DNA from 3 places in the Paenibacillus sp. Mc5Re-14 genome. Region 2 is predicted to be linked to each of the others. Evidence: riboswitches for the same ligand, from Rfam matches in the RefSeq annotation. Region 2 holds a riboswitch; each other region holds the start of a gene.
The links. Region 2 has a riboswitch for glycine ahead of sdaAB (L-serine ammonia-lyase, iron-sulfur-dependent subunit beta). Riboswitches for the same ligand answer to the same signal wherever they lie in the genome.
Positions count from the first base shown of each region.

Region 1: it holds a riboswitch for glycine, as region 2 does, so the genes downstream of both, BN1546_RS17265 (alanine/glycine:cation symporter family protein) here and sdaAB (L-serine ammonia-lyase, iron-sulfur-dependent subunit beta) in region 2, are expected to answer to the same signal.
Region 3: it holds a riboswitch for glycine, as region 2 does, so the genes downstream of both, gcvT (glycine cleavage system aminomethyltransferase GcvT) here and sdaAB (L-serine ammonia-lyase, iron-sulfur-dependent subunit beta) in region 2, are expected to answer to the same signal.

Region 1 is NZ_CVPD01000001.1:3,795,168-3,799,126, forward strand. Features, by position in the region: gene BN1546_RS17260 (glycoside hydrolase family 1 protein) at 1-1,001, shown strand, start outside; glycine riboswitch at 1,265-1,360, shown strand; gene BN1546_RS17265 (alanine/glycine:cation symporter family protein) at 1,507-2,925, shown strand; gene BN1546_RS17270 (iron-containing alcohol dehydrogenase) at 2,983-3,959, opposite strand, start outside.
Region 2 is NZ_CVPD01000001.1:2,062,715-2,066,673, reverse strand. Features, by position in the region: gene BN1546_RS09400 (Ig-like domain-containing protein) at 1-47, shown strand, start outside; gene sdaAA (L-serine ammonia-lyase, iron-sulfur-dependent, subunit alpha) at 159-1,058, opposite strand; gene sdaAB (L-serine ammonia-lyase, iron-sulfur-dependent subunit beta) at 1,048-1,737, opposite strand; glycine riboswitch at 1,949-2,063, opposite strand; gene BN1546_RS09385 (DUF6359 domain-containing protein) at 2,278-3,882, shown strand.
Region 3 is NZ_CVPD01000001.1:4,019,659-4,023,617, forward strand. Features, by position in the region: gene gcvPA (aminomethyl-transferring glycine dehydrogenase subunit GcvPA) at 1-1,287, opposite strand, end outside; gene gcvT (glycine cleavage system aminomethyltransferase GcvT) at 1,411-2,511, opposite strand; glycine riboswitch at 2,688-2,879, opposite strand; gene gcvH (glycine cleavage system protein GcvH) at 3,181-3,579, shown strand.

The DNA of each region.
Region 1 (3,959 bases), 1.7 Mb from region 2:
TGACACAGAAGTATAATGGCTGGTTGGGACGCGAAGTCGTAGATCATTACGTAAAATATGCCGAAACGGTATTTACACGCTATAAGGATAAAGTAAAATACTGGCTGACCTTTAACGAAATCAATGTCATGACTATGAGTCCGTTTACTGGCGGCGGTGTGGTTATTGACCGTGTAGAAAACAAGCAACAAGCGATATATCAAGCATTGCACCATCAATTTGTAGCAAGTGCACTGGCGACCAAACGGGGACATGAGATCATTCCGGGTGCTCAGATCGGCTGTATGCTGGCTCGCATTGAAAGCTACCCACATACGTGTAACCCAGAGGATATTCTGAAAGCACAGCATGAAAATCAAATGAATCTGTTCTTTACGGATGTGCATGCTCGTGGGGAGTATCCCAACTATATGAACCGCTATTTTGAAGAAAATAATATTGTGATCCAGACAGAACCCGGCGATGCTGAAATTTTGAAAAATAATACGGTTGATTTTATCTCATTTAGCTACTACATGACCTTGACCGTATCGGCAGGTCCAGAAGGAGAAAAGGCAGCAGGGAACCTGATTGGCGGTGTGAAAAATCCGTATTTGCAGTCCTCCGATTGGGGATGGCAGATTGATCCGATCGGCCTGCGTGTTACACTAAATACGTTTTATGACCGTTACCAAAAGCCGCTGTTCATCGTGGAAAATGGCCTGGGTGCGTACGATAAGGTAGAAGAGGACGGCTCTGTGCATGACACGTATCGCATTGATTACTTGCGTCAGCATATTGCCCAAATGAAGGAAGCCATTGCTGACGGTGTTGATCTGATTGGTTACACCAGCTGGGGTCCTATCGACCTTGTGAGCATGTCTACTTCCGAAATGTCCAAGCGCTACGGATTTATTTACGTTGATCTGGATGATGACGGTAACGGAACGCTCCAACGCTCCAAAAAGGACTCATTTAACTGGTATAAAAATGTGATAGCAACCAATGGTGAAGAATTGTAATTCTATATCGTTTTGGCGGGTACAGCAGAGAAAATCCTTAGGATGCAATCTGCTGTACCCGCTTTTTGTATAGACACCCTATTGATTCGTCAGAGGGCTTCACAAATTTTTCACTTGTAATACGCTGAAAGTTTTCTGTATAATAAATAAAAATTTCATATGTCTGGTTGATGTTTGCGGGAGATGGAACGAAAGTTCCGACCGAAGGGGCAAAACTCTCAGGTGCTTAAGCTGATTTACAGCAACAAGCAGGGACCGTAAACGGACAGAACTCTGGAGAGACCCTTAATTGGGCGCCGAAGGTGCACCGCAGATTATCATCTGCTTAAACTCTCAGGCAAAAGGACAGAGACGCGAATAACCTGTGACAGGGAATACTCTAGGCTTTTTAGAGATAAAATCCTGTACAAATTGGTTTATTTTTCGTGCCTTTAACCTCTCCAGGAGTCGAATCAACGGATTTGACTCTTTTTTGTTTTTTAATATGCTGGAGGAGCGGGTTGAAATGAATTTGGTACATTTATTAGAAACAATTGACAGTTGGATGTGGGGAGCGCCGCTTCTAATTCTCGTCATGGGCACTGGGTTGTGGCTAACGATTCGTCTGAAGATGCTTCAGATTATTCGATTGCCCTTAGCGCTCAAGCTAATTGGTAAAGCGCCGGACGAAGGCAGCGGGGATGTCAGTAGCTTTGGAGCATTGAGTACGGCACTCGCAGCTACTGTAGGTACGGGAAGTATCGTCGGTGTCGCAACAGCGATCAAACTGGGTGGGCCCGGTTCATTATTCTGGATGCTGGTTGCAGCTTTTTTCGGGATGGCAACCAAATATGCGGAAGGGTTATTATCCGTTAAATACCGTGTTAAAGACCGGAACGGACAATTTTCGGGTGGACCGATGTATTATATTGAAAACGGGCTTGGCCGCCGTTTCAAGCCGCTGGCGATGTTGTTTGCCTTTTCTGGTATTCTTGTAGCACTATTTGGAATCGGTACTTTTCCGCAAGTAAAGGCTATCGTTTCTTCTACGGAAAGTAGTTTTGGCGTGCCAACAGTAGTTACAGCAATCATTATTTCCGTGTTGACGGCTGTTGTTACGATTGGAGGACTCAAAAGTATCGCCAAGGTATCCACAAAGATTGTTCCATTCATGTCGGGGCTCTATATCGTGGTTTGTTTAATCGTACTCATTAAGTTTGCAGGAGAGCTTCCTCATGCGATCGCACTAGTATTACAAGGGGCTTTCTCGACAACATCTGCGACGGGTGGATTTGCCGGAGCCACGATTATGCTGGCGATGCGAAGCGGAGTTGCCAGAGGGATCTTTGCAAATGAAGCTGGTTTGGGAAGTGCGCCAATCGCAGCAGCAGCAGCTAAGACGAAATGGCCCGCAGAACAAGGACTAATATCCATGACGGGCGTTTTTATCGATACGATGATTATTTGTAATTTGACAGGATTTACATTGCTGGTTACGGGAATATGGAGTGGAAATGATGATGGAGGTCTGATGACTCAACATGCGTTTTCCAGTGCCTTTCCGGCTGGAGCAGAGCTCGTGACGATTAGCCTTATTTTATTTGCGTTCACAACGATACTTGGCTGGAACTACTACGGGGAACGCTGTGTTGAATATTTGCTTGGGGTCAAGTGGATTAAACCATACCGTTATCTGTTCATCATACTGGTTGCCGGAGGCGCGTTCATCAAGCTCGATGCCATCTGGCTGCTGGCAGATATTTTTAACGCAATGATGGCTTTTCCGAACCTGATTGCATTGCTCGGCTTGTCGGGAATTGTCGTTGCCGAAACTCGCACTTATATGAACTCTTTGTATCCTAATAAGAAAAAGGGCATTCTTGCAGGTGCCAATGTAGGGGCGGCTATCCAAGTAGAAGAAAAAGGACAAACGATCAATTCATAAATAATAAAAGGGAGTGCTCTCAGCCATCACAGGCTTGAGGACACTCCCTTTTAATTGTTATAACGATGCACGCAAAATAGCTAAAATATCTTCCTGTTTCAGCTTTTGATAATTACCGAAACCTCCGTACTCCATTTCACGGGCCGCAATGCTTGCGATGTTTTCCAATTCTTCATCATTAATGTTGTAATCGGCCAGGGTAGAAGGGGCACCAAGACTTGTCCAGAACGCACTTAGACGGTCAATACCTTCCAAGGCAATTTCTCTGTCAGTTTTACCTACAGTGTCCAAGTCGAACATACTGAGCATCAGCCGCTTCATGCGTGCAGCATCCTGATCCACTGTATGTCTCATCCAGTTGGGAAACAGAATCGCTAGACCGCCAGCATGAGGAATATCATATACAGCAGATAGTGCATGTTCAATGGTATGCGAAGCCCAATCCCCGAAGTAGCCCATTTGCAGCGTACCGTTCAGGGCAATCGTCCCAGCATATAATATCGTTTCGCGATGCTCATAGTTGTGCAAATCCTCCAGCAGCTTAGGTGCCGTTTCAATCACGGTTTGCAGCACGGAAAAGCACATACGATCTTGCAGCGGTGTATTTTTAACATTGTGAAAGTACTGTTCAAAGACGTGGCTCATCATATCCACCATGCCATAAACCGTCTGATCACGTGGCACAGAAAAGGTGTTTTTCGGGTCCAAGATGGAGAATTTAGGATGCGTCACCGCGCTGCCCCACACGTATTTCTCGTTCGTTTCCCAGCTGGTGATGACAGAATCCGGATTCATTTCCGAACCCGTGGCGGCGAGTGTAAGGATGGTACCGAAGGGCAAAGCCTGGGTAGGCATATGTTTTTTGTTGATAATATCCCACACATCGCCGTCATATTCAGCCCCTGCTGCGATGGCTTTGGTGCAATCAATAACGCTTCCGCCGCCAACTGCAAGCAGGAAGTCTATCTTTTCATTTCGGCAAATCTCGATGCCCCTCTTAACGGTAGACAAGCGCGGATTGGGTTCAACGCCCG
Region 2 (3,959 bases):
TAAAATATGCTGGTAAAATGACGAAGGTACAGGTAACCGTTCAGTAATCTGTAACCGACTGAAAAGAAAAAGAGCAAGCATACGTCTAGGGACGGCATGCTTGCTCTTTTATTTTTAAGGGACGTACTCGCTTCTTAAAACAGAGGAGATTACCCCAATTATGGCTTATCCTTTTTGACCGATGTGTTGCGAGTAAGGGATTCGGTCAAACGCTTGCCGGTCGGTGTCTGGGCCAAGCCGCCTTTGGCGGTCTCGCGGTGCTTTGACGGCATTGCGCTGCCGACTTCAAGCATCACGTCAATGACTTCGTCAGACGGAATGGCGCTGCGCACACCCGCCAAAGCCATATCCGCTGCGGCTAGCGCAGTCACGGCTCCCAGCCCGTTGCGCACGATACACGGAATCTCGACGAGTCCGGCGACGGGGTCGCATATCAGACCGAGCGTGTTCTTGAGCGCTAGGCCTACGGCGTGAACGGCCTGCTCAGGTGTGCCACCGCGTAGCTCGACCATAGCGCCAGCGGCCATCCCGATGGCTGAACCAATTTCAGCCTGACAGCCTCCCTCCGCGCCGGAAATGAAGGAATTGTTGGCGATGACGTAGCCAATGGCTCCGGCTGCGAACAAGCCGTGCACCATATGCTCATCATCCCAGCCGAACCGCTCCTGCGCACTAATGAACACACCGGGGATGACTCCGCATGAACCTGCAGTGGGCGTGGCGACAATGCGCCCCATGGACGCATTAACCTCCGACACGGAGAGCGCATAAGCCATGGCGAGCGCGGAGGCATCGCCGGAGCAGGTTTCCCCAGTCCGCAGATATTCGGCTAAGCGCTTGCCGTCGCCGCCCGTTAATCCACTGCGGGATACGGTGTCTTGCGTCTGACCGCGATGAACAGCCTCTTTCATGACTTCATAATAATCAGACATTTGGCGGAAGATTTCTTCTTCCGTTGAATTCGTCTCTTGTACCTGCTCTTGAATCATCAGGCGGCCAATCGTGGTGGATTCCTCAGCGCATATAGCGCTGATTTCATGCAGATGGCTAAATCGCATCAGATTCAGCTCCTTTTTTCAAATTAATCATTTTAATTTCGTACATATGTGGTAAGGATCGTAGGTTTGCGATTAATTCAGCCGTAGGAGGACTGTCCGTTTCGATGGCGGTAAGTGCTTCTCCATCCCGACCTTTGCGATCCACGTGCATATAGGCAATGTTAATGTCAGCAGCGCCGAGCGCTGAAGTCACTGCACCTAATGTACCGGGCTTATCCGAGTGAAGAAGCACCAACGTAGACAGCTCTCCGGTCAGGTTGACTCGGAATTCGTTGAGCTGCTGGACATGGATGCTGCCACCGCCGATGGAGGAACCCAGCAGTGTACGCTGATCCTCACCCTTCCACAGCTCAAAACGGACGGTGTTCGGATGGGGGGCGGGTAGTCCGCTTACGGCAAATTCTACGGCCATACCGGCCTGCTCCGCCCATTGCTCGGCATCTGGAATTCGGTGGTCGTCTGTATCGTAATTGAGCAGTCCTGCGATGAGCGCCAGGTCTGTACCGTGTCCTTTGTATGTGTCGGCGAAGGAGCCGTACAGTGTCATGCGGGCACGGTCAGGCTGCGTCCCGAGCCAGTGACGGGCAACGCGTGCAAGCCGCACCGCGCCTGCAGTGTGTGAACTGGAAGGTCCGGTCATGGCCGGACCGATAATGGAAAATACATCTTTGAAACGCATGGTGTGGCCCCCTGTATGTTCTAGTACCATAGTATATGGTATTTCCGCGTTTTTGCGCGGCTATGACGGTTCCTAATGCTGACGTACAATGTGAGCGCAAAAAAGGACAGGATAAGGAAGTTTCCCTTATCTCTGTCCTCGTTACCTGAGAGTTTCGTGCGGTGTCCTTACCGCCTTACCCCTTGGGTGGCTTGCGCTCTCTCCAGAGTTGCGTCAGATGACGATACATGGACCTGAGAGATTATCCGCCAGCCGGGTGTTGGCGTCTTGCTCCTTCGGTGCCGCCAGCGTGTAAGCCCCTGGACAGACTCTCCCGTCATCTTCATTCGCGTATACCGTTCTACATATCTTTCTTAGCGTAATGTATGCTGTGCTCGGTGTCAATCGCAGGGTTCAATTTTTACATAAACAAGTGAGTTTCCGATAAATAAGAATAAAATTTACATAATTATGGATGAAATCAGGAAGGAATTAGAAGATTGATAGCTAATCTGATAGAGGACAATTACATTTATGGAATTATAGGAGGGATATTGACGTATGGTAAAAGGCTTGCGGTTCACAGGTTCACGTTTGAAAGGGGTGCTGCATCTGGCAGCGATCGTATCGCTGCTGATCGGGATCTTCGTTCCATTCGGTCAGGTCAAAGCGGAGGGAGCACTGACAGTAGCCGAGGCACTCCAGCGCCAAGGCAGTGGAGGCACAGTGACGGTGGAAGGTTACATCGTCGGACATGCTACCGGATCGAAAACGGCTAATTTTTCTTCTCCGTTTGCGAATGATTTTAACGTACTGATTGCCGACCAGGCCAATGAACGAAGCACGTCTAATCTATTGGATGTACAGCTGACATCAGCGTACAGAGGGCAATTTGGGCTAACAGGCCATCCTGAGCTGATTGGCAGCAAAATCCGTGTGACGGGTACACTTGGCGCCTACAATAATTTTGGTGGAGTGAAAAGTCCAAGCACTGTTGAACTGGTGAACGGAAGCGAGCCGGGGGAACCAGGTGAACCTGGCGAACCTGAACCTGGAAATCCGGGTCAACCCGGTACTACACTGCCGGATGGCAAAGGCAAAAAGGTGCTGTTCGATAATACGCACGCACAGACGGCTGGGGCAGCAGATTGGGTTATTGAAGGCGCCTTCTCCGACTTTGCCAATGGATTGCGTAATGTAGGTTTTACAGTGGACCAACTGAACCGTCCCATTCCTTTTACTTATGGAGAACAGGCCATAACCTATGATAAGCTGCGCCAATATGATGTGTTCATCATCGGTGAGGCGAATGTTGCCTTTAAGGCATCCGAGCAGGCTGCCCTGCTGCAATATGTGAATAACGGGGGAAGTGTCTTCTTCATCTCCGACCACTATAATGCGGACCGTAACAAAAACCGTTGGGATTCCTCTGAGGTTATGAATGGCTACCGTCGTGGAGCCTATACTAATCCGGCCAAAGGGATGACTACAGAAGAAGCAGCATCACCGGCGATGCAGGGGTTAACTAGCTCCGATTGGCTGGCAACCAACTTTGGTGTTCGTTTCCGTTATAATGCGCTTGGCGACGTGAATGCTACGGACATTGTAACCGCAGATCAATCCTTTGGCATTACCAAGGGTGTACGCTCGATTGCCATGCATGCGGGATCTACGCTGGCTATTATTGATCCTACCAAAGCCAAAGGAATTGCCTATATCCCTACAGGTACGAAAAAATGGGGTAATGCTGTAGACCAAGGTGTCTATAACGGTGGAGGCCGTGCGGAAGGGCCTTATGCTGCGATCTCCAAGGTGGGTCAAGGCAAGGCAGCATTTATCGGTGATTCATCCCCTGTAGAAGATGCTACACCGAAATATGCGCGTGAAGAAAACGGACAGTCGAAAAAGACATATGATGGTTTCAAGGAAGTGGACGATGCCACCTTCCTGGTGCAAACGGTCCAATGGCTTGCGTGGAAGCAGGACTACACCAAATTATCCGATGTGGCAGGTTTAACGCTGGATCAACCGACGAAGCTTCTGCCGTTTGAGGAGCCTGCGGCTTCCACAGAACCGCAACCCGAGCCTTGGTCTGCTCCAGCAGCAGGCTACAAATGGTACGATCCAAAAACGTTCAAGTCGGGCTCCTATGGAGCGGCTTCGTAATAAACGTAAAGAATTCAGTGTGAGTGGTTGGGTGCTAGTTAGCCGTTTGATCCTCTGTAGGGGATCAAACGGCTTTT
Region 3 (3,959 bases), 2.0 Mb from region 2:
AATCAGCATGTGACCAGCAAGTTCCTCATAGTCCCGGCCCAAATCGTAGCCAGCGATAAATCCGGCAGCTAGCAGCTCGGCCTGGAGTTTGCTCATATCTGTACCCTCAGGCAGTTTAAGGGCAAACTCATTAAAGGTTGGTGCGTTAAACGAGGTAGATACACCTTTCAAGCTCAGCAATTGCTCTAACGCATAACGGCTTTTATGCAAATTTAACTCGGCTACTTCCTTGATCCCCTGTCTACCCATGACAGACAAATATACAGATGCAGATAAAGCGAGCAACGCTTGATTGGAGCAAATGTTAGACGTGGCCTTTTCGCGGCGGATATGCTGTTCCCGCGCTTGCAAGGTCAGCACGAAGCCGCGTTTGCCGTTACGGTCTGTGGTTTGGCCTACGATACGTCCAGGGATACGGCGCATATGCGCCTGGGAAACGGCAAAGTAACCGCAGGTCGGACCACCGAGGGAGGATGAGATCCCAAGTGGCTGCGCGTCTCCTACAACAATATCCGCGCCTTGCTTACCAGGGGTCTCTAGCAAGCCTAGTGCCAGTGGATTGGCACTAACAACCATAAGCCCTTGATGCGCATGGATGAGGTCAGCCATCGGCTTCAGATTTTCCACGGCTCCGAAAAAGTTGGGATTTTGGATCAAAACAGCCGCCGTCTGTTCCGATACGGCCGTTGCTAGCGCATCGACATCCGTTACGCCATCCGAACAGCCGATTTCCACAATGTCCAGGTCCAATCCGCGTGCATAGGCTGCCAATACCTGACGTGCCTCTGGATGGACAGACCTTGATACGATAAGCTGTTTACGACGCGTGGCGGAAGCGGCCAATGAGCCCGCTTCCGCCAGAGCTGTAGCCCCATCGTACATGCTGGCATTAGCTACCGCCATACCTGTCAATTCGCAAATATACGACTGGAATTCAAAAATGGCTTGCAGCTCGCCCTGGCTTACTTCCGGCTGATAGGGGGTGTAGGCTGTGTAAAATTCGGAACGTGAGGTGATGTGTTGGATAACGGATGGAATATGATGATCATAAATACCTGCACCAAGAAAGCTGGCATGTGTATCTGTATTGGCGTTTCGTCCGGCCAGCTCGGCCATGTGGCGAGTTAAGGCTCTTTCGTCGAGCCGAGAGGAAAGAGGAAGTTCCCCTTGGTATCGAATAGCCTCTGGAATGTCACTGAATAAATCATCAATGGATGATACGCCCACCACACGCAGCATTTCGGTTTGGTCTTGTTCGGTCATGGGGAGATAGCGATGCTGCTTCATAGGTTCTGGCTCCTTTCGAAAAGCAAAATTTAGATAGTAAATTAGTTAATACATAGTCTTAATTGGAAAATCCAGAATTTTATATCTGACATGATCGCTTTTTTAGAATGAAGAGGATTAAGATCAGCGTAGCCGTTTATAAAAGGGGGCTGGGACCACTTCCGCACGCAGGCGTTTACCACGAATTTCGACCTCCAGCGGTGTCGATAGGGTGCTAAAACGACTGTCCACCAGGGCCAGCCCCAGATTACGCTTCAAGGTGGGCGATTGAGTACCCGTTGTGACCTCACCGATGCGTTGACCTTCAGCGAACACCGGATAATGAGCGCGCGGGATACCGCGGTCAATCATTTCCAGCCCGATCAACTTGCGAGGAATTCCTTGTTCTTTTTGACGTTGCAGTGCTTCCCTGCCGATAAAATCTCCTTTGTTCAACTTGACGAAGAAACCTAAACCAGCCTCAAGCGGTGAAATTGTGGCAGATAACTCCTGTCCGTACAACGGGAGCCGTGCCTCGAAGCGCAGCGTATCGCGAGCACCAAGTCCAGCGGGAATCAGTCCATACGATTCACCGCAACGAAGCAAACCATCCCACACGGCGGGTGCTTCCTCAGCAGGGATATAAAATTCAAAACCGTCTTCGCCGGTATATCCAGTTCGCGAGACAAGTGCTTTTGCTCCGAACAATTGCACGTTCTCATGGAATCGGAAAGATGCCAGATTCGTAATATCTGTATCTGTCACGGCTGCGGTAATACGTGCTGCTTCCGGTCCTTGTAATGCCAGCAATGCTATCGCATCAGACACATTCTCCAGATGAACCGATGCTGGTACGTGGCGTATGAGCCAATCCCAATCTTTGTCGATGTTGGAGGCATTCACAACGAGCATGTAGCGCTCTGGTCCTTTGCAATATACAAGCAAGTCATCCACTACGCCTCCATCGGGGTAACACAGGAGTGAATATTGTGCTTGGCTCGGTTCCAACTGGCTGACATCATTCGTAGTTACCTGTTGCAAAAAAGCCTCAGCTTCTTTGCCTTCAACCAAGAACTCGCCCATATGCGATACATCGAATAAACCTGCACGTTGTCGGACGGCCTCATGCTCCTTTTGAATGCCGCTAAACTGAACGGGGAGTTCCCACCCGCCAAAGTCAATACAACGAACCCCGGGCTGCGTCCCGTAGGACGAATATAGTGGTGTTCTTCGCAAATTAGACATTTTTTCACTCCTATCCAGTGTAATCGGCTAAACAAAAAAGACAGGCTAAAAGAAACGTATAGACGGCAGTCCATACTCTTCTTTCAGCTCTGTCCTTGATACCAGAAAGTTACCCCGGTGTGAACCAGGTTTCCCCTTGGGTGATCCGCTCTTTTCACGGATGCTCTCCAGAGATGCGTCCGGCAGAGGTCCTTTTGCCTGAGAGATTCACCTGCAATGCAAGTTTACTCCTTCGGCGCTACCTTTTGGATCAACGGTATGTTACCCGGTTTTGCAGATAACAACTTGATCCGATTCGCGTGCCCAACTGTCTCACAAACGACAACAGCGATGCGAATATTTTTGGTAGTCTCTCCCTCCGCGTTCATCCGCGTTTGCAGTTGTCGAGGTATTTTCAAAAGCAATTACTATAACCCATTAATACGCAAATCCATTCAAAATGTCAATAAAAATGTCATATAAAACAATATGAAAAACATTTATTATATAAATAAGGATATGTAAGCGTTTGTTACAAGTTATCATTTTTTTATGGACTGCGCTATATGAGTTGGTATGAAGTATTTTTGTTAGTATTATTGACATGGATGTTCTTGTTGTCATAATCTTAACCTGTCTAATACAGGTGATCAAAAGCATTTTATTCATGTGGAAGTGAGGCGAAGCAGGATGAGTGAAGTGAAACAGCAACTTTGGTATACAGACGAACATGAGTGGGTTCAGCGCACAGTGGATGGGACGTTGCGGATCGGCATTACAGACTTTGCACAGCATCAATTGGGTGATATTGTTTTTGTGGAATTACCTGGGGCGGGAACAACGATTGGACAGGGGGCGGAGATTGGTACAATTGAATCGGTGAAGACCGTATCCGATCTTTTTGCTCCGGTGACGGGAACCGTTTTGAAAGTAAATGAAGCTCTGGAAAGTACACCTGAGCTGGTGAATGAATCACCCTATGAAGAGGGTTGGATGATCGAAGTAGAGATGAGCAATGATGTCGAGGAAGCTCTGGGCAAGTTGCTGTCTGCGGAGCAGTACGAGCAGTTGATTTCGGATGAGCAATAATGAGCAATACAGCATGAAATAATAGCGCTTTATTCTGATTTTTTATATGGATATTGAATTAAATAAGAGCATCGTTAGTCCGCTCAGTTTTTGTATAAAATAGTCGCTATGACCTGACATAGCGGCTATTTTTTTGTTGTCTTTTAGAAGACGTATTTACGTTGATTGCGCAGGCTTAGAAGAGAGCCTCTTTATACAATTGCACAGATTTACAACAGTGTTTTTTCGACTAATTTCTATTGTTATCGGCCATATTAAGAAGAATTATACAGGTATAATGCCTTGTCGTTACTTTAAATTTAAATGTTGTCATCAACGTTCATGACGAAAGTACGTTTTCATTTCGTTGATGAAGATAGCGCTGTCATTTAGTATGAATT